4 regions of the Enterobacter cloacae complex sp. 394I7 genome follow, and region 4 is predicted to be linked to each of the others. Evidence: predicted binding sites of a transcription regulator. Region 4 holds the regulator's gene; each other region holds the start of a gene.
The links. Region 4 encodes PurR, which represses purine synthesis genes. Its sites were predicted from a motif close to CANGCAAACGTTTGCNTG; they were not measured.
Positions count from the first base shown of each region.

Region 1: the regulator PurR is predicted to act here: its motif matches at 2,159-2,176, upstream of tusA (sulfurtransferase TusA).
Region 2: the regulator PurR is predicted to act here: its motif matches at 1,811-1,828, upstream of glyA (serine hydroxymethyltransferase).
Region 3: the regulator PurR is predicted to act here: its motif matches at 1,306-1,323, upstream of purT (formate-dependent phosphoribosylglycinamide formyltransferase).

Region 1 is NZ_JBXWCR010000006.1:125,026-130,445, forward strand. Features, by position in the region: gene AC2FAP_RS18995 (TRAP transporter large permease) at 1-163, opposite strand, end outside; gene AC2FAP_RS19000 (TRAP transporter small permease) at 174-683, opposite strand; gene AC2FAP_RS19005 (TRAP transporter substrate-binding protein) at 695-1,666, opposite strand; gene tusA (sulfurtransferase TusA) at 1,858-2,100, opposite strand; gene AC2FAP_RS19015 (7-cyano-7-deazaguanine/7-aminomethyl-7-deazaguanine transporter) at 2,267-2,932, shown strand; gene AC2FAP_RS19020 (DcrB family lipoprotein) at 3,005-3,562, shown strand; gene AC2FAP_RS19025 (MFS transporter) at 3,567-4,784, opposite strand; gene AC2FAP_RS19030 (AI-2E family transporter) at 4,929-5,420, shown strand, end outside.
Region 2 is NZ_JBXWCR010000007.1:135,579-140,998, reverse strand. Features, by position in the region: gene glnB (nitrogen regulatory protein P-II) at 16-354, shown strand; gene hmpA (NO-inducible flavohemoprotein) at 450-1,640, opposite strand; gene glyA (serine hydroxymethyltransferase) at 1,945-3,198, shown strand; gene AC2FAP_RS20035 (DoxX family protein) at 3,253-3,675, opposite strand; gene AC2FAP_RS20030 (3-phenylpropionate MFS transporter) at 3,849-4,988, shown strand; gene csiE (stationary phase inducible protein CsiE) at 4,989-5,420, opposite strand, start outside.
Region 3 is NZ_JBXWCR010000001.1:1,741,665-1,747,084, forward strand. Features, by position in the region: gene ptrB (oligopeptidase B) at 1-450, opposite strand, end outside; gene AC2FAP_RS08495 (tellurite resistance TerB family protein) at 536-1,186, opposite strand; gene purT (formate-dependent phosphoribosylglycinamide formyltransferase) at 1,357-2,535, shown strand; gene kdgA (bifunctional 4-hydroxy-2-oxoglutarate aldolase/2-dehydro-3-deoxy-phosphogluconate aldolase) at 2,577-3,218, opposite strand; gene edd (phosphogluconate dehydratase) at 3,258-5,069, opposite strand; gene zwf (glucose-6-phosphate dehydrogenase) at 5,304-5,420, opposite strand, start outside.
Region 4 is NZ_JBXWCR010000001.1:892,033-897,452, forward strand. Features, by position in the region: gene punC (purine nucleoside transporter PunC) at 1-119, opposite strand, end outside; gene punR (DNA-binding transcriptional activator PunR) at 235-1,146, shown strand; gene purR (HTH-type transcriptional repressor PurR) at 1,163-2,188, opposite strand; gene cydH (cytochrome bd-I oxidase subunit CydH) at 2,486-2,575, shown strand; gene AC2FAP_RS04375 (MFS transporter) at 2,739-3,905, shown strand; gene sodB (superoxide dismutase [Fe]) at 3,944-4,525, opposite strand; gene AC2FAP_RS04385 (C40 family peptidase) at 4,648-5,420, opposite strand, start outside.

The sequences.
Region 1 (5,420 bases), on a different contig from region 4:
GCGTGAATTTATTCACCCCGCTGGTTATCTGAATCATCAGCGCCTCGAGGGGTAAATCTATCCACAACGCGCCCGCGACGGCGCTTAGCCCGACGGCAAAAGCCACCGGCATCCCCAGCGCCAGCAAAATGGCGAGGGTGAATAACAAAACGAATGCATCCATTGTTCACCCCTTAACTGTGGTTGCCGATCAGCACGACGGGACGGTTTTCCTGCGAACCAAACAGCAGGCGCTCAATCACAAACAGGATCAGGACGGCAGAGCCCACCGGCAGCGGCAGATAGGTCTCGCCGGAGGTCAGGACCGGAAATTCGGCGACCGGTTGCTCCCAGAGTTCGACGCACAGCCAGTAGCTGTACCAGAACATCAGGCCAGCGATCAGCAGCATCAGCAGATCAACGGCCCGTGCGCAGACGGTTTTTAACGGCCCGGGTAGCCGGTCGGTGAGCATATTCACCGCAATGTGCGAACCGGCACGGTAGCTGACCGCCGCGCCGATAAAGGTGAAGGTCACCATGCAGATGATGGCAACCGGCTCCGGCCAGGATTCACCGCGGTTAAGCACATAGCGCGAAAAGATGCCGATGGGGATCACAATCGTCATCACCAGCAGCGAGATGCCCGCCACGGCCATCGCCAGCAGGTAGAGACGGTCCATCCACTTCAGATAGAGTTCGGACATACGTACTCCGGTTACTTGACGTCAGCGATGGCTTTCATCAGATCCTGATGCTTTTCGCCATACTGGGCGCGCACCGGCTCTGTGGCTTTGATAAATACCGTTTTGTCGATCTCGTGGAACTGCACCCCGCCAGCCTTCATTTTTTCCAGCGCCTGGGCGTTATAGGCTTCCCACAACTTACGTTGTTCAAACTGGGCTTCACGGGCCAGGGTCAGGATCTTTTTCTGCTCGTCGGCGCTGAGTTTGTCCCACTTCACTTTTGAGTAGAGCAGCATTTCCGGGGTGATAAAGTGGCCGCTGAGGGTGTAGTTTTTGGCGACCGGCATATAGTTATGCGCGACATAGGTCGGTGGATTATTCTCCGCGCCGTCAATCACGCCGGTTTGCATCCCGCTGTAAACTTCGCTCACCCCCATCGCCACCGCGTTAGCGCCCATATCTTTCAGCGTCGCCAGCGCCACCGGACTGCCCTGTACGCGGATTTTCTTCCCTTTCAGATCGTCGGGTTTAACAATCGGATCTTTGGTGATCAGGTTGCGGGTGCCGGAGTCCATCCAGCCGAGGAACACCAGTCGTGATTTCGGGTTAGCGGTTAGCTTATCGCCAATCTGCTTGCCGATATCCCCGTCGATCACTTTGTGCATGTGGTCTTCATCGCGGAAAACGTAGGGCAGCGTGAAGACTTCGATATCGGGCAGGATGGCCGCCACCGGCGCCATCGAGACGCGGATCATATCGATCGCCCCCATCTGCGCCTGCTCAATCATCTGTTTTTCATCCCCCAGCACGCCGCCGGGGAAGACCTTGATCTCCAGCTTGCCATCGGTTTGTTGTTTGAGTTTTTCACCCATTTGCTGAACCGCCACCACGTTCGGGTAGCCTTCAGGGTGCACATCGGCGGCTTTGATGGTTTGCGCAGCGACAGAGCAGGCAAAAGCGGAGAGGCACAGGGCGGCCAGTAACGGCTTGAGGGTCGTTTTCATCGGGTCAACTCCAGGGTAGTGAGATAAGCGTTAAAACAGTGTTTTATTTTTGTACGCTTAAAAACTAGACTACGGCCGGAAAAGCGGAGGTGAAGCGCCTCACAAAAGCGTGAAATTTTGAAACGATGGTTTAGAAAGGTTTTCTCCCTCTCCTTGTGGGAGAGGGTCGGGGTGAGGCCATCAGGCCGCATTTACCCCTTACGGATCACATACCGGTACGGCAGCGTTTCGGTCTGCTGTGCCACCAGCTCATGTTCCATAAAGGTACAAAAACCGGGAATGTCGCGGGTGGTGGCGGGGTCGTCGGCGATGATCAGCAGCGTCTCACCGGTCTGCATGTTGCGCACGGTTTTACGTACCATCATTACCGGCTCCGGGCAGCGAAGGCCCTGAGCATCAAGGGTGTGGTCTGGGCTGGAAAACAGATCGGTCATGTTCTTCTCGGTCAGGTAAAAACGGCTGTAGTTTACGCCCCATCGTCGGCAATGCAACCAGGTTAACGATTGCGTAAAAACTAACCATTGCAATGTCCGGCCAAAGCAGTATCATGCTGCGGTTTTTATTGGGTTCCCTCACCCCAACGTATAAAAAGGTTACAACATGATGCAGTTTTCTGATTCGCAGCGCGTTAAAGCGTTGTTCTGGCTTTCGCTTTTTCATTTGCTGGTGATTACCTCCAGCAACTATCTGGTGCAACTCCCGATCTCCATCTTTGGTTTTCATACCACGTGGGGTGCGTTCAGTTTCCCGTTTATTTTTCTCGCCACTGATTTGACCGTGCGTATTTTCGGCGCACCGCTGGCTCGCCGCATTATTTTTGCGGTCATGCTGCCGGCGCTGTTCATTTCGTACGTGATCTCTTCCCTGTTTTATATGGGAAGCTGGCAGGGGTTCGAGGCATTAACACACTTCAACCTCTTTGTCGCCCGTATCGCCTCCGCCAGCTTTATGGCCTACGCGCTGGGGCAGATCCTCGACGTTCACGTGTTTAACCGCCTGCGTCAAAATCATCGCTGGTGGATGGCACCCACGGCGTCCACGCTGTTCGGCAACGTCAGCGACACGCTGGCCTTCTTCTTTATCGCATTCTGGCGTAGCCCGGACGCATTTATGGCCCAGCACTGGATGGAAATCGCCCTTGTGGACTACTGCTTCAAGGTGCTTATCAGCATTGTGTTCTTCCTGCCGATGTACGGCGTCCTGCTAAATATGCTGCTGAAAAGACTCGCAGATAAATCTGAAATCACAGCATTGCAGGCTGGTTAAGGGTTCGCTTTATCAGTTGTGATAAGATGAGCCAATCAGCCGTTATGGCCGTTTATCGAAAGGAAGAAGTTAATGCGCAATCTGGTTAAATATGTCGGGATTGGCCTGCTGGTTGTGGGCCTTGCAGCCTGTGATAACAGCGACACGAAAACGCCTGCTCAGGGCGCGTCTGCAGAGAGCAACGCCACCGGTCATCCGGTGAGTCTGCTGGACGGTAAACTCAGTTTCTCTCTGCCGGCAGATATGACTGACCAGAGCGGCAAGCTGGGTACCCAGGCGAACAATATGCACGTTTACTCCGATGCAACCGGGCAGAAAGCCGTTATTGTGATTGTGGGCGACGACACCAGCGAAGACCTGGCCGTCATGACCAAACGTCTGGAAGATCAGCAGCGCAGCCGCGATCCGCAGCTGCAGGTCGTGACCAATAAATCTATCGAACTGAAAGGCCATACGCTGCAACAGCTGGACAGCATCATTTCAGCAAAAGGCCAGACCGCTTACTCTTCCGTGGTGCTTGGCAAGGTCGATAATAAACTGCTGACCCTGCAGATCACTCTGCCGGCGGAAAATCAGCAGAAAGCGCAGACGGCTGCTGAAAACATCATTAACACCATCGTGATCCAGTAATTCTTCACGATGATGACGTGGCCTCCGGTGCCTGCACCGGGGGCCATTTTTTTAGCCGCCATGTCAGCATCAATGCGATAACCACCAGACCCGCCGCGGCAAGATAGATTACCGGTACCCCTGCCCACGCCATCACCAGCCCCGCCAGCGGCCCGGTAATGCCCAGCGACATGTCCATAAACACCGTGTAGGTCGCCAGCGCCGACCCCTGGTTCTGCTGCGGCACGGCTTTTACCGCGACCACGCCGAGTGCCGGGAAGACCAGCGAAAAGCCAGCGCCGGCGAGGAAAACGCCCATTTTCGCCATCCACGGTGCGGTGGCAATCCCGGTCAACACCAGCCCGACAATCTCTACCGCAAAGCAGATCAACGCCACATTCAGTCCCCCCAGACGGTTGATACCGTTCGGGAAGAGCAAACGCGAGCCGACAAACGCACAGCTAAACAGCGTCAGGGCAAAGGCTGCGCCGTCCCAGCCTTTGGCGTCATAGAAGAGAGTGATGAACGTGGCGATCACGCCGAAGCCGGTGGTTGCCAGCGCCAGCGCCATACCATAAGGCCAGACGCGCCCCAGCACCGCCCTGAACGGCAGTGGCTTGCCTTTGCTGGCCTTCACCTTCGGGCGCGGCAGGGCAAACAGAATCGCGAGCAGCGCGACGACCATAATGGTGATAGCCAGCCCGGATAGCCCGCCATAGGCATAACAGATCACCCCCAGCGGTGCGCCCAGCGCCATTGCGCCGTAAGTGACGATACCGTTCCACGAGATCACCCGGCCAATATGGGACGCACCCACCACACCCACGCCCCACAGCGTCGAACCGGTACCCGCCAGACTTTGTCCGATACCCAGAATCACTCGCCCCAGACAGAGCAGCGCCAGGCTGACCAGCGGCCAGTGGCTGGTGGTGGCGGCCAGCAGGTAGCCCAGACCACTCAGAAAACAGCCGCAGAGCCCCACTATGACGATGCGCTTTGGCCCAAACAGATCCGCATAGCGCCCGGCATGCGGGCGGCTCAGGAGCGTGGCGAAATACTGCAGGCTGATGACCAGCCCCGCCCAGAATGCGCTAAAACCCATGACGTCATGGACATAGCCCGGCAACACCGCCAGCGGCAGGCCAATCGTCAGATAACTGGCGAAGTTAAAAATCACAACGGAAACAATGCGCAGATTGAGGCGCAATCCGCTCAGCGCCGGTTCGGCGGCATGCTCTGGCATGGGGTTTAACCTGAATTTTTACAACAGTGTTTCACTATTACCACGGCAGGATAAGAAAATCAGCACTGACTTTCAGATTATCGGCTCCAGACGAAGCGGCCACCGGGCACTACACTTAACGGGCTATCACATTAAGGAACCCGCATGATACCGAACCAGTCCGACAAAGCAGGACTTCACATCTTATTAAAACTCGCCTGCCTGGTGGTTATCCTCGCAGGTATCCATGCTGCCGCTGACATCATTGTCCAGCTCCTGCTGGCGCTCTTTTTTGCCATTGTGCTTAATCCGCTGGTGACCTGGTTTTTGCGCCGGGGCATCAGCCGTCCGGTGGCCATTACTATCGTGGTCATCGTGATGATGATTGCCCTGACGGCGCTTTTCGGCGTGCTCGCGGCGTCGCTCAGTGAATTCTCCACCATGCTCCCGCAGTACAACAAAGAGCTGACGCGTAAGATCGTTTCGCTTCAGGAGATGATGCCTTTTCTTAACCTGCATATCTCACCCGAGCGGATGTTACGCCGCATGGATTCAGAGAAGGTCATGACCTACGCCACCACCCTGATGACCGGCCTTTCCGGCGCGATGGCCAGCATCCTGCTGCTGGTGATGACGGTGGTGTTTATGCTGTTCGAG
Region 2 (5,420 bases), on a different contig from region 4:
GTTTAAGGACCCACCATGAAAAAGATTGATGCGATTATTAAACCTTTCAAACTGGATGATGTGCGTGAAGCGCTGGCGGAAGTGGGCATCACCGGGATGACAGTGACGGAAGTGAAAGGTTTTGGTCGCCAGAAGGGCCACACCGAACTTTACCGTGGCGCAGAGTACATGGTGGACTTTCTGCCAAAAGTGAAAATTGAAATCGTGGTGAGCGACGATATCGTGGATACCTGTGTGGATACCATTATCCGTACGGCGCAGACCGGCAAAATTGGCGACGGTAAAATCTTCGTCTTTGATGTGGCACGCGTGATCCGTATCCGTACCGGTGAAGAAGACGACGCCGCGATTTAATCGTCAGTACCTGATTCCTGATTCAGCCGGGTGGCGCTATGCTTACCCGGCCTGCAAAACCTCACCGGCCGGGAAAGTGTAGCGCCATCGGGCGATTACAGTACTTTATGCGGCCCGAAACATTCGTAATGAATGTTGTCTTTATTCACACCCAACTCCACCAGCTGCTTCGCGGCATACTGCATAAACGCGACCGGTCCGCAGACGTAAAACTGCATCTCCGGCGCGCTGAATGCCCCTTCGTGCTGACTCAAATTCATCAGACCTTCGCTGTCAAAGCGTGCGGCTGCACGGTCGGCATCCGTCGGCAGACGATACCAGGTATGGGCGGTAAAGTGTGGCAGAGAGGAAGCCAGCGCATTCACTTCATCGGCAAACGCGTGCACTTCACCGTTCTCGGCGGCGTGGAACCAGTTTACCTGCGCGCTGTGGTTTGATTTAGCGAGGGTATCGAGCATCGCCAGCATTGGCGTCTGACCCACCCCGGCTGAGATCAGGGTAACCGGCGTATTCGCCTCAACCGCCATAAAGAAGTCGCCCGCAGGCGCGGCCAGATGAACCACATCACCCACGTTAGCCTCGTTATGCAGCCAGTTTGATACCTGGCCGCCATCTTCTCGTTTTACGGCAATGCGATAACGTTTACCGTCTGGTTTGCGGGTCAGGGAGTACTGGCGAATCTCCTGGTGCGGGAAACCTTCAGGCTTCAGCCACACGCCCAGATACTGCCCCGGCTGATAATCAGCGACCGGCTTGCCATCCACCGACTCGAACTCAAAACTGGTGATGAGCTGGCTGCGCGGCGTTTTCTCGACGATGCGGAAAGCGCGGGTACCTTCCCAGCCGCCTGCCTTACTGGCGTTTTCGCTGTAGATCTGTGCTTCACGGTTAATGAACACATTTGCCAGCACGCCGTAGGCTTTCCCCCACGCGTCCAGCACCTCCTGGCCCGGGCTAAACATCTCATCCAGTGTGGCCAGCAGATGGCCGCCGACGATGTTGTACTGCTCGGGTTTGATCTGGAAGCTGGTGTGCTTCTGCGCAATTTTTTCCACGGCAGGCAGCAACGCCGCCAGGTTTTCGATATTACTGGCGTAGGCTGCGATGGCGTTGAACAGGGCTTCGCGTTGATCGCCGTTACGCTGGTTGCTCATGTTGAAAATCTCTTTCAACTCCGGGTTATGCGTAAACATACGATCGTAGAAATGGGCGGTGAGTTTCGGGCCGGTTTCGACCAGCAGGGGAATAGTGGCTTTAACTGTGGCGATGGTTTGAGCGTCGAGCATAGCAGCGTCCTTCAGTGGTGTTTTTAATGATGTATTTTAAATGCATCTTATAAAAAATACCCCTGCGTTGTAAATGGTTCTTTGCAACGTGAAAAATATGCATCACAAACCTGAAAAGAAATCCGTTGAAAATGATGAGGGCTTTATTCCTCAAACCCTTGCGTGGCGGGTAGGAAAACGTTTGCGTAAAATCGTTTGTCAAGACCTGTTATCACAGAACTAATCAGTTATACTGTTGCCCGTCGTCCAACAGGACTGCCTTTTCAGGCCAAAATTTTATTGTTAGCTGAGTCAGGAGATGCGGATGTTAAAGCGTGAAATGAACATTGCCGATTATGATGCCGAACTGTGGCAGGCTATGGAGCAGGAAAAAGTACGTCAGGAAGAGCACATCGAACTGATCGCCTCCGAAAACTACACCAGCCCGCGCGTAATGCAGGCGCAGGGTTCTCAGCTGACCAACAAATACGCTGAAGGTTACCCGGGCAAACGCTACTACGGCGGTTGCGAGTACGTTGATATCGTTGAGCAACTGGCCATCGATCGCGCTAAAGAACTGTTTGGCGCCGACTACGCTAACGTACAGCCACACTCTGGCTCTCAGGCTAACTTCGCGGTCTACACCGCGCTGCTGCAACCGGGCGATACCGTTCTGGGTATGAACCTGGCGCAAGGCGGCCACCTGACTCACGGCTCTCCGGTTAACTTCTCTGGCAAACTGTACAACATCATTCCTTACGGCATTGATGAGTCCGGTAAAATTGACTACGAAGACATGGCGAAGCAGGCGCAGACCCACAAACCGAAGATGATTATCGGCGGTTTCTCTGCTTACTCCGGTATCGTTGACTGGGCAAAAATGCGTGAAATCGCAGACAGCATCGGTGCTTACCTGTTCGTTGACATGGCGCACGTTGCCGGCCTGATTGCTGCAGGCGTTTATCCGAACCCGGTTCCGCATGCTCACGTTGTGACCACCACCACGCACAAAACCCTGGCGGGCCCACGCGGTGGCTTGATCCTGGCAAAAGGTGGCGACGAAGAGCTGTACAAAAAGCTGAACTCTGCCGTATTCCCAAGCGCGCAGGGCGGCCCACTGATGCACGTTATCGCGGCGAAAGCGGTGGCGCTGAAAGAAGCGATGGAGCCAGAGTTTAAAGTTTACCAGCAGCAGGTTGCTAAAAACGCCAAAGCGATGGTGGAAGTCTTCCTGAACCGCGGTTACAAAGTGGTTTCCGGTGGTACTGAGAACCACCTGTTCCTGCTGGACCTGGTTGATAAAAACCTGACCGGTAAAGAAGCTGACGCTGCCCTTGGCCGTGCCAACATCACCGTGAACAAAAACAGCGTGCCAAACGATCCGAAGAGCCCGTTCGTGACCTCCGGTATCCGTATCGGTTCTCCGGCTGTTACTCGCCGCGGCTTTAAAGAAGCGGAAGTGAAAGAGCTGGCAGGCTGGATGTGTGACGTTCTGGACAATATCAATGACGAAGCGGTTATCGAGCGCGTTAAAGGTAAAGTTCTGGAAATCTGCGCACGCTTCCCGGTATACGCATAATCTTTCTGTTTTGCAGAAATAAAAAAGGCCGCGATTGCGGCCTTTTTTTATGGGTTAACGCCGGTCAAGGGAGAGGGCTCCCGGTCCCACTATCGCCAGTAAAATAAACGCTCCGGCAATACTGATATTCTTGAAGAAGTTAATCATATTCGGCATGACGGCATCACCGGTCATATCCCAGTAGTGGTGGCCGATAATCGCGGTACCCAGCGTGTAAAATACAAAGAGTACGGCAACAGGGCGGGTGAAAAAGCCCAGCACGATCAGGATGGCGGCAGGCACCTCCATTACCACAGCAATAATGGCCGCCAGCATGGGCATGGGTGTACCCAGCGACGTCATATATTGTACGGTCCCGCTAAACCCCGTCAGTTTTGGATAGCCGAAGATAATAAACAGTACGACAAGCGCGATACGACCTATTAACAGCAACAGGTGACGTGCCTGGCCGAAATCTAAATAGCGAAGTGAGTTCATGGCAGAAATACCTCTGCAAGTGGAGTAATTTAAACGTAATACACATTTTCATTCCCTGCCATAAGTCAGATGACTGCACAATATGTTAAATTTTCGTTAATTTATAGCAGGCTATCGACTTGCTTAATTTTTGTATTCTCGCCAGACTATGGCCTCCATTTCGGGAGGGATTCATGGTCTTGCATTCCACGCGCTGGCTGGCGCTCAGTTATTTCACCTATTTCTTTAGCTACGGTATTTTTCTGCCTTTCTGGAGCGTCTGGCTCAAGGGGATCGGCCTGACGCCCGAGACCATAGGTATCCTGCTTGGCGCTGGTCTGGTGGCACGTTTCCTGGGAAGCCTGCTGATCGCACCGCGCGTCAGCGATCCCTCCTTGCTGATTAAGGCGGTACGCATTCTGGCGCTGTTGACGTTGGTCTTTGTCGCCTGTTTCTGGGTGAGCCACCAGTTTGCATGGCTGATGGTGGTGATGGTCGGTTTTAACCTCTTTTTCTCGCCGCTGGTTCCGCTGACGGATGCCCTGGCAAACACCTGGCAAAAACAGATAACGATGGATTATGGCCGCGTGCGGCTGTGGGGCTCAATTGCCTTTGTCATCGGCTCTGCATTGGTGGGTAAACTGGTTAGCCTTTACGATTACCGTGCGATCCTTGCGCTGCTGAGTATCGGCATTGCCTCCATGCTGCTGGGGATGCTGTTGCGTCCATCGGTAATGCCGCAAGGTGAGAGCCGTCATCAGGAAAGCGCCGGCTGGCCGGCCTGGCGAAGCCTGGTGGCACAAAGCTGGCGTTTCCTGGCCTGCGTCTGTCTGCTGCAGGGCGCGCACGCGGCGTACTATGGTTTCAGCGCCATCTACTGGCAGGGGGCAGGATACTCCGCATCTGCAGTGGGTTACCTGTGGTCGCTCGGTGTGGTCGCTGAAGTGATTATCTTCGCGCTGAGCAAAAAGCTGTTCCGGCGCTTCGGCGCGCGCGATCTGCTCCTGCTTTCTGCAGTCTGTGGTGTTATACGGTGGGGCATTATGGGCTGGACGACGGAACTGCCGTGGCTGATCGTGGCGCAAATTCTGCACTGCGGCACCTTCACGGTATGTCACCTGGCGGCCATGCGCTATATCGCCGCGCGTGAAGGCGGGGATGTCATTCGGTTGCAGTCGGTTTATTCGGCGGTGGCGATGGGGGGCAGCATTGCGGTGATGACGGTCTTTGCGGGCTTCCTTTACCAGCATCTGGGACACGGGGTCTTCTGGGTCATGGCGCTTGTCGCCCTACCGGCGATGTTCGTTCGTCCTAAAGTCGCCGCGCGCGCGTAGCTACGATTCCAGCATGGCGCGAATATGTTCTTGCTGCTGCGTGTTCAGCGTCTCAACGGCGTGGATCAGCGGTGGTGAGAACAGGGGCAGGGCGGTCGGATAAGGGGTGATGACCAGCGCCGCTTCGCGCGGTGCCCCCTCTTTCTGATAGGCCTGCAGCGTCTGATATCGAATGTTGAGCGGCAGCAACGTCAATTCGCGCAGTTGCTGCTCTATCACGTCCTCACAGGATTTATCCTCTCCCGTCAATAACACCACCTGCTTCTCATGCAGATCGGTCTCCTGCATCAGCCAGGCGCCGAAAATGACCGCCACCAGGCTCATCTCTTCATCAGAAAAACGCAGCCCGAATTCCGCTTCCAGCTCAAACAACGCCTCTTTGGTGGTGCGTAACAGGCGGGGGTAGAGACGATGGATCTCTTCCGGCAGGCT
Region 3 (5,420 bases), 850 kb from region 4:
ACGGGAGAGGTAATCCTCCGCCAGCGCCATAATGGTGTTATCGGGAGAGATGGACATGCCGCCGAGGGTATAAAACTCGCTGTGGGCGGCGCGCTGGTTGGCATCCAGCAAGATATCCCACTCATCCCATTCGGCGCATAACACCGACTGTCGCTGGTAGATGGGATACTCGTTGCCAGGTTCGTAGATATGGCGATATCGATAGCCATTTTTGGTCCATGGCGCGGAAATATCGCGCTGGGGGATACGCTGCACCATTTCATTTAGCAGCTGATCCTGCAACGCCTGCTGGCTGGACATGACCTTGCGGCCATAGTCGTTTTCCTCGTGCAGGTAGTCAAGCACTTCTGGCCGGGAACGGGAGTCGTCCCGCAGCCAGTAATAGTTATCTATACGCGTATCGCCATGCGTGGTGATCGCATACGGAGTACGTCGGGCTTTCGGTGGCATGTCATCATTCTTTTGAGTTTTACACCCTATAAGGTTGGCAAAACCCACGCATGATGCAAGCGAAACATGGCTGCGACGGCGGCAGTTAGCCCTGTAACGCCCGTTTTTGCTCCTGAATATCCTTCTCGATCCCGTCCCGGACATCTTGTGGGATCTTCAGGGCATCACCCAGCGCATTGAGATAGCTGCGCTCCATAAAGTGATCGATATCGATGGCGGCACAGCTCAGAAAATAGAGCTCAAGCGCCTCTTCCTCATTTTTCACGCTTTGCGCCAGACGCTGCGGTTCGAGTGGCTGTTCGATGGCCTGCGCCACCAGCGCTCTGCCCTTTTCTTCGACACCGGCTTCGCGCAGTTGCTGCTCAATCGCCGATCGTTCCTGGTCATCAATGTGCCCGTCGCTTTTCGCCGCGAACACCAGCGCCAGGATGAGCCGTTCGGTACGCAGATCCAGCGGCGAGGTCTGCTCACCAAAGTGGGGTTCGTCGCTGTGCGCGGTCCGCACTCTGTCCTTGTATTTGTTCCACAGTACGGTACCCGCAATAGCGCCGCCGCCCGCCAGCAGCGCGCCGGTACCATACTTTGCCAGTAACTTACGCGAGGATTTATTGGCAACCAGCAGTCCAGCCAGCCCGCCAAGCGCCCCCGGAACCAAGAGTTTGCTCAGCCCCTGCTCGCCGGATGACGACGTTTTCTGTCCCAACATGGATTGCAATTGATTTAGCCAGCCTGACATGGTTTCCCTCACTTAACGGTGAATATGTCTCCCAGCGTAAGCGAGCAGGCGTCAGGAAATGTCTGCCACGGCTAAAGAAGCGCAAATTTCTTAACCGCTCTCGGGCCCTGAACAAGACAGACGCAAACGTTTACGTTTATAATGCGCGCAACTTTTTCAGGGGGATTGTTATGACTCGTTTAGGAACCGCGCTGCGACCTGCGGCGACGCGTGTGATGCTGTTAGGATCGGGCGAACTGGGTAAAGAGGTCGCCATTGAGTGCCAGCGTTTGGGCGTGGAAGTCATTGCAGTGGATCGTTACGCTGACGCACCTGCCATGCATGTCGCCCACCGTTCTTATGTGATCAATATGCTGGATGGCGATGCCCTGCGTACGCTGATTACGCAGGAGAAACCGGATTTCGTGGTACCCGAAATTGAAGCCATTGCCACCGATACGCTGATCGCCCTTGAGCAGGAAGGCCAGCGCGTGGTGCCCTGCGCAAAAGCGGCCAAACTCACCATGAACCGCGAAGGCATTCGTCGTCTGGCGGCTGAAGAGCTGGTCTTACCTACCTCAGGCTACCGTTTTGCCGGCGATAAAGCCGCTTTCCTGCAGGCTGTCGACGAAATTGGCTACCCGTGCATCATTAAGCCCGTCATGAGCTCCTCCGGTAAAGGACAGAGCTTTATCCGCGACAGCAGCACTCTGGATAAGGCGTGGGAGTATGCCCAGCAGGGAGGACGTGCTGGTGCCGGTCGCGTGATTATCGAAGGCGTCGTAAAGTTTGATTTCGAAATCACGCTGCTGACGGTCAGCGCCGTTGATGGCGTCCATTTCTGCGATCCGATTGGCCACCGCCAGGAAGATGGCGACTATCGTGAATCCTGGCAGCCGCAGCAGATGAGCGACCTGGCGCTGGCACGTGCGCAGGAAATTGCCCGTAAAGTGGTTCTGGCGCTGGGCGGTTACGGATTGTTTGGCGTGGAACTGTTTGTCTGCGGCGACGAGGTAATTTTCAGTGAAGTCTCCCCTCGCCCGCACGATACCGGGATGGTCACGCTGATTTCGCAGGACCTTTCTGAATTCGCCCTGCATGTGCGCGCTTTCCTCGGCCTGCCCGTTGGCGGCATTCGTCAGTACGGCCCGGCGGCTTCGGCGGTGATCCTGCCGCAATTAACCAGCCAGAACGTCATCTTTGATAACGTCGAAGGGGCTATAGGTGCAGGCTTGCAGGTTCGTCTGTTCGGGAAACCGGAGATTGACGGCACGCGCCGCCTTGGCGTGGCGCTAGCGACCGGTGAAAACGTGGATGAGGCTGTGGCAAGAGCCAAAACAGCCGCCGCGAACGTGAAGGTTGCAGGATAAAAAAAACGGGCCAGCAGGCCCGTTTTTCATATTGTCTTCGCTTACTGCTTCGCGCCTTCAACCGCTTCGCGAGCCAGTTTAGTGATGCGATCCCAGTCGCCTGCTTCCAGCGCATCCGCAGGAACCAGCCATGAACCGCCGATGCACAGGACACTTTTCAGCGCCAGGTAGTCACGGTAGTTTGCCGGAGAGATACCGCCCGTCGGGCAGAAGCGAACCTGAGAGAATGGACCCGCAATAGCCTGCAGCGCTTTGGTACCGCCGTTAGCTTCAGCCGGGAAGAATTTGAACTCTTTCAGGCCGTAATCCATACCCATCATCAGTTCAGATACGGTGCTGATACCCGGGATCAGAGGGATCGTGCCTTCGGTTGCAGCTTTCAGCAGCGGCTCGGTCAGGCCAGGGCTGATAGCGAACTGCGCGCCCGCTTCGGTCACGTCAGCCAGCTGCTGTGCGTTCAGTACGGTACCCGCACCGATGATCGCGTCCGGCACTTCTTTGGCGATAGCGCGAATAGCGTCCATCGCGCAGGCGGTACGCAGGGTCACTTCCAGAACACGAACACCACCCGCGACCAGGGCTTTCGCCATCGGGACAGCATGTTCCAGCTTGTTCACCACGATTACCGGCACGACAGGGCCAGTGGTCAGGATTGCTTCTGCACTTGTTTTCCAGTTTTTCATCAGAGTTTTCTCTCGCCAGATCGATAAAATCAAGTCGTCTTAAAACGTAATACAGGTTGCGCCCTGCTCCGCACCGGAGAGTTTCTCACGCAGCGCGCCAAACATTTCGCGTCCGGTTCCCACGCGCGATGCGCTAAGGTCAGGAATATGTGGCTTACGTGCCGCCAGTTCAGCGTCATCCACCAGCAGGGTTAACTCACCTGTCTGACCGTTGACGCGGATCATGTCTCCATCACGAACTTTCGCCAGCAAACCGCCGTCGTAAGCTTCCGGGGTCACGTGGATGGCAGAAGGCACTTTACCTGATGCGCCAGAGAGGCGTCCATCGGTCACTAACGCAATTTTGAAACGGCGGTCCAATAATACACCAAGTGGCGGCATAAGTTTATGTAATTCTGGCATCCCGTTCGCTTTTGGCCCCTGATGGCGCACCACAACGACGCAATCTTTGTCGAGCAGACCGGCATCAAACGCAGGCAAAACGTCATGCTGGCTTTCAAACACCACGGCCGGCGCTTCGATAATCTGGTTCTCTTCCGGTACGGCGGAGGTTTTCATCACCGCACGCCCCAGGTTACCGCTGAGCACTTTGGTGCCGCCGTGACGAGAGAACGGTTGTTCAAAGGTGGCGATAACCTGTGCGTCAAGCGAGGCGGTGGCGCCTTCACGCCAGTCAAGCTCACCGTTATTGAGCCACGGCTCATGGGTATAACGCTGCAGACCAAAGCCCGCCACGGTGTTCACATCTTCATGCAGCAGACCGCCTTTCAGCAGCTCGCGCATCAGCACCGGCACGCCACCGGCAGCCTGGAAGTGGTTGATGTCAGCCGGGCCGTTCGGGTACAGGCGCGCCATCAGTGGCACCACAGACGAGATATCCGAGAAATCATCCCAGTTAATCAGGATGCCCGCCGCGCGCGCCATCGCCACCAGATGCATGGTATGGTTGGTTGAGCCGCCGGTTGCCAGCAGCGCAACGATACCGTTGACGATCACTTTCTCGTCGACCATTTTACCCAGCGGCATCCACGCGTTGCCGTTACCGGTCAGACGCGTTACCTGGCGGGCAGCTGCTTCAGTCAGGGCCTTACGCAGTGGCGCATCCGGCTGAATGAAAGAGGACCCAGGAAGCTGCATCCCCATAAATTCCACCACCATCTGGTTGGTGTTGGCCGTACCGTAGAAAGTACAGGTGCCCGGCGCATGGTAGGAGGCGGCTTCCGCTTCCAGCAGTGCCTGACGATCTGCTTTACCTTCCGCATACAGCTGACGGATACGCACTTTTTCTTTATTTGGCAGGCCGCTTGCCATCGGACCTGACGGCACGAAGATCGCAGGCAGATGACCAAACGACAGCGCTGCCATGGCCAGCCCCGGGACGATTTTATCGCACACGCCGAGGTACAGCGCGCCATCAAACATATTGTGAGACAGACCCACTGCGGCCGACATCGCAATCACTTCACGGCTCAGCAGAGAGAGCTCCATCCCATCCTGACCCTGCGTCACGCCGTCGCACATGGCCGGCACGCCGCCCGCGACCTGGCCTACCGCATTGACGCTGTGCAGCGCTTTACGGATGATCTCCGGATACACTTCGTACGGCTGATGCGCAGAAAGCATGTCGTTGTAGGAGGTAATGATGGCGATATTGTTACGCAGCATGCTTTTCAGCGAGGCTTTATCGTCGGGCTGGCAGGCGGCGAAACCGTGCGCCAGGTTACCGCAGGCGAGTTGTGAGCGATGAACGGTATTACTTTTGGCCTGTTCAATCCGGGCGAGGTAGGCAGAACGGGTCTCTTTCGAGCGCTCAATAATGCGTTGTGTTACGCGTAACAATGTCGGATTCATAAAAGCTCCTCTAATTTATCTGTCCGGGCTCGGGAGTTTACAAAGTCGCTGGCGATTATTAACAACGCTGAAACGCTTGCTGTCCGGAGCTCAGGGGCAAAATCACTTCCGGCAGTGTAATAAAAAAAGCTCCGCGGGTGAATCCACGCGGAGCTTAAAAGTTTATAAATTGTGCCACGAACTGTGTTAGATCATGTTACCGGTAAAATAACACCTAAGAGGCAGCTGATAATTTTACTCAAACTCATTCCAGGAGCGGCCATCACGGGTGATCATCGCGACGGACGCGACAGGCCCCCAGGTGCCCGCCTGATACGGTTTCGGCGCATCCTGATCCGCAGCCCAGGCTTC
Region 4 (5,420 bases):
GCCGGGGTCTGTAAATCTTCCTGCATTGCGGCGAAGGCGGGCAGGTACATATCAGTGGCTAAAAAGCCCAGCACGCTTAAACCACCGAGCCAGACTAAAAATCCTTTCCTGGGTTGCATTGTTTTTTTCTCCTGAGGGAGGCAGGTCTATGTTTGCGCAGAGTGTAGGGAGTGCAAAGCAGCTTGTGAAACGCTAATATTTGGCGAGTGCATTCAAAATTTTTGCAGGCAGAAAATGTGGTCAGATTATTCTCTTGAAGTGGTCGATGCTGTTGCACGCAACGGCAGCTTTAGCGGTGCAGCGCAGGAGTTGCACCGCGTCCCCTCGGCAATCAGCTATACGGTGCGTCAGCTTGAAGAATGGCTGGCCGTTCCGCTGTTTGAACGGCGTCACCGTGATGTGGAATTAACGCCCGCCGGGGCATGGTTTTTGAAAGAAGGGCGTTCTGTTATCAAAAAAATGCAGATCACCCGCGAACAGTGTCAGCAGATCGCTAACGGCTGGCGAGGACATCTTTCCATTGCCGTGGATAACATCGTAAAACCGGAACGTACCCGGCAGATGATTGTCGATTTCTATCGCCATTTCTCGGATGTCGAATTGCGGGTATCCCAGGAAGTGTTTAACGGCGTCTGGGATGCGCTGGCGGATGGCAGGGCAGAGATGGCGATCGGTGCCACGCAGGCGATCCCGGTTGGGGGACGCTTTGCCTTTCGCGACATGGGCATGCTCAGCTGGAAATGTGTGGTGGCAAGCGATCATCCGCTGGCGGCCATGGACGGGCCGCTCAGCGACGAAACGCTCCGTAACTGGCCCTCGCTGGTGCTGGAAGATACCTCGCGTTCGTTGCCCAAACGCATTACCTGGCTGCTGGATAACCAGCGACGGGTGGTTGCGCCGGACTGGGAATCCTCAGCAACATGCCTCAGCGCAGGGCTGTGCGTTGCCATGGTCCCTGGCCATTTTGCACGGCCCCGAATCGACACCGGTGAATGGGTTGAACTGACGCTGGAAAATCCTTTTCCGGATGCGGCCTGTTGCCTCACCTGGCAACAAAATGATGTGTCGCCCGCAATGGCCTGGCTGCTGGATTACCTGGGAGACAGTGAGACGCTTAACCGGGAATGGCTACGGGAGCCAGTATAACTGGCCCCGTAAAAGATTAACGACGATAGTCGCGGAACGGGCCATCCGCAACGGAACGGCGTTCGATAAGACGCGGGTGAACTTCAATAGACTGAGACTCTTCACGCTTGTTGACGATCCTGTCCATCAGCATATTGAAGGCCGTTTCACCCAGCGAGTCTTTTGGCTGGTGGATGGTGGTCAGCGCCGGGGTAAAGAAGCGCGCGTTGCGCACGTTGTCATACCCGATCACGGAAATGTCCTGCGGCACGCGCAAACCCAGTTCATCGGCGGCACAGAGAGCACCCATCGCCATAATGTCACCGCCACAGAAAACGGCTGTCGGGCGATGCGGCTGGGAGACAATCTGCTGCATTGCGCGGTAACCGGATTCCGGTTCAAAGTCACCCTGCACGATCCAGTTTTCCGGCACGGTAATCAGCGCCTCTTCCATCGCTTTCATAAACCCGGCCAGACGCCCGGCTCCGGTGTTGCGCTCCAGTGGACCCGGGATCACACCAATCTCACGGTGACCGCGTTCAATCAGATAACGGCCTGCCATATAGCCGCCTTCAAACGCGTTATCGATGACGGAGTCGGTGAAGTCTGCACGTGCTTCGCCCCAGTCCATGACCACCATAGGAATATGGCGGTACTCTTCCAGCATGGAAAGCACGGACTCCGGATACTCTGAACACATCACCAGCAGGCCATCCACACGCTTTTGTGCCATCATGGAGAGATAAGCGCGCTGTTTTTCAATGCTGTTCCACGCGTTGCCCAGAATCAGGGTATAGCCTTTCTGGAAGCAGTTTTTCTCGACCGCTTCAATGATCTCGGCAAAATAGGCCGCTTCACTGCTGGTAGCCAGCAAACCAATGGATTTGGTGTGATTAACTTTGAGGCTGCGCGCCACCGCACTCGGTGAATAGTGTAATTCTTTGATTGCCGCCCAGACGGCGTTGCGCGTCTCTTCCGCCACAAAGCGGGTTTTGTTAATTACATGTGATACGGTTGTAGTGGAAACGTTTGCGCGTTTTGCTACGTCTTTAATTGTTGCCATTAAATGTCACTCCAGACCATATCCTAAACTCCTGAAAAACTTGAAGGTAAACGTTTGCCTTCTCTCACCCTTATCACGCAATCTTGAATTGCGGCACGCCGGGAAAACGACACAGGACGTCAGGAGGGGGTCAATGGCCGGTACGCTAATAAATTTAGCGTGGAATTTTGTCCTATCTTGATGAAAAGGGGAAGAGCTAAAGTGGTTATCAGTTTAAATCCAGGAAGATTTTTGAACTAAACTGTGTAAAAATGAGCAGGCTCACTTTTCGTGGGGAGATTAAAAGGAGAAAAATTGATGAGCTACGATCTGAAGTTTTCGCTGGTGACCACCGTTATTGTACTGGCTCTGATTGTTGCGGCGGGTCTGACGGCTGCATTGCATTGATTTACACGGAGGGAGAGCTCTCTCCCTCTCAGTTTTCCTGATTGTTACGCCTGCGGCAAAAATCTTTTGCCAATTTGTTAACTTCTCATTTTTTGTGATTGATGTCATGCTTTCGGCTTCTTTGTTCTGTGTCACGACATGACACGGCATCCGGAGTTGACGCATGAAAATCAATTTTCCCCTGCTTGCCCTGGCGATTGGCGCTTTTGGGATTGGCACCACTGAATTCTCCCCGATGGGGTTACTGCCTGTTATCGCCCGGGGCGTGGATGTTTCTATCCCGGCGGCCGGGATGCTCATCAGCGCCTACGCCATTGGCGTGATGGTGGGGGCACCGCTCATGACGCTTCTGCTTTCACACCGCGCGCGCCGCAATGCGCTGATTTTCCTGATGGCGATATTTACGCTGGGCAACGTGCTCTCCGCGATTGCTCCGGATTACACCACCCTGATGTTGTCCCGCATTCTGACCAGTCTTAACCACGGCGCGTTCTTTGGGCTGGGATCGGTTGTGGCCGCAAGCGTGGTGCCAAAACACAAGCAGGCGAGTGCCGTGGCAACCATGTTTATGGGTCTGACGATTGCCAACATTGGCGGTGTACCTGCCGCAACCTGGCTGGGTGAGGCGATCGGCTGGCGCATGTCGTTCCTGGCGACGGCCGTGCTGGGTGTTATCGCCATGGTGGCGTTGTACTTCTCCTTGCCGAAAGGCAGCGCTGGTGAACGTCCTGACGTCCGCAAAGAGCTGTCGGTACTGATGCGCCCGCAGGTGCTCTCCGCGCTGTTGACCACCGTACTGGGGGCGGGCGCCATGTTTACCCTGTACACCTATATTTCACCGGTGTTGCACGATATCACCCACGCGACGCCTCTCTTTGTGACCGCGATGCTGGTGCTGATTGGTGTCGGGTTCTCTATAGGCAACTATCTCGGCGGGAAATTCGCCGATCGTTCCGTGAGCGGGACGCTGAAAGGCTTTTTAACGCTGCTGATTGTCATCATGATCGCCATTCCATGGCTGGCGCGTAATGAGGTCGGGGCGGCGATGGCGATGGTTGTCTGGGGGGCTGCGACCTTTGCCGTGGTTCCGCCGCTGCAGATGCGCGTGATGCGCGTTGCCCATGAGGCACCGGGTCTCTCGTCGTCGGTCAATATTGGCGCGTTTAACCTTGGCAATGCGCTTGGAGCCGCTGCCGGTGGAGCCGTCATTTCTGGTGGCCTGGGATACAGCTTTGTGCCGGTGATGGGGGCGATAATTGCCGCGCTCGGCCTGCTGTTAGTGATGATGTCTGGCCGTAAACAGCCGGAAGCAGCGTGCGCTGCTGAATAATTAAAAAACGCAGAAGGGCAACCCCTTCTGCGTGTCTCTTACGCGGCGAAGTTCTTCGCCACAAACGCCCAGTTAACCAGTGCCCAGAAGTGCTCCAGGTAGTTCGGACGCGCGTTACGGTAATCAATGTAGTAAGCGTGTTCCCAGACGTCCACGGTCATCAGCGGCGTTGCGCTGGTGGTCAGTGGCGTACCCGCGTTCGAGGTGGAAACGATAGCCAGTTTGCCATCCGCGTCTTTCACCAGCCACGTCCAGCCAGAACCGAAGTTCTTGACTGCAGCATCCGTAAACTTCGCTTTAAAATCAGCAAAGCTGCCAAATGCCGCGTTAATCGCGCCAGCCAGTTCACCCGTAGGTTCGCCGCCTGCATTCGGTGCCAGGCAGTGCCAGTAGAAGGTGTGGTTCCACACCTGAGCGGCATTGTTAAAGACACCGCCCTCTGAACTGCGGACGATCTCTTCCAGCGTTTTGCCTTCAAAATCGGTGCCCTTGATCAGGTTGTTCAGATTGGTGACGTACGTCTGGTGATGTTTGCCGTAGTGATACTCCAGGGTTTCCGCAGAAATGTGCGGGGCCAGGGCGTCTTTTGCATATGGTAGTGCAGGTAATTCGAACGACATTGCTTCTCTCCTTATTGTTTTTTATGTTGCCAATAACCACACAGACAACAGGGACAGAATAGCAAATTGAAAGGGTATGCAAAAGAGGAACTTACCCTGCCACGGCTGTGGCAGGGCAGGGGTTAGCGAATGGTTTTTGGCGTCATCACGCGGCGTGCGCCGACATAGTGACGTACCCAGTAGTCTTCACTGAGAGAGGTTATCTGGATGTCCTGGCCGCTACGTGGGGACTGGATAAATTTCCCGTTGCCTACATATACGCCAACGTGGTCAGCCGTGCCGCGCCCCTGAGTGCGGAAGAAGACGAGATCGCCATTCTCCAGTTCACCGCGGTTGACCGGTGACGCGTCGCGCAGGTGATACATCTCATTGGCGGTACGTGGAATTCGGAACTTCACCAGATCTTTATAGGCGTAATAGACGAGGCCGCTGCAGTCGAAACCGGTACGCGGTGAGCTGCCGCCCCAGCGATAGGGTTTGCCAATCTGCCCCATCAGTTTGTTCAACGCCGTTTTTTGCGCTTTCTGTACGCGAACCTTATGCACTTCCGCTATTTTCGTGACCTTCGTGCATTTCGCTTTATGACCTTTGCGGGGGATGCATTTTTCCGTCACGAGATTAGCTGCAGTTTGCGAGGCTTTGCTTTTGGTTGCGTGGGCAGTGCGGGAAGGTTTTGTTTTCGTCTTGCTGGAGGCGGTCTTTTTAGTCTGGGTGGTGGTCTTTTTCTTGTCGTTCTTGCTGGTGGTTTTTTTCTTACGGTCTGTGGTTTTGGCCAGATGCGTTTTTTGTACAGCAGAGTGCCGCGCCTGTTGAGAGGCGTTCGCCACTGGCGTGAAAGTGAGTGTTGTAAACAGTAAAGCACAGAGCGTGATCGAGATTTTATTTATCCGCGCCA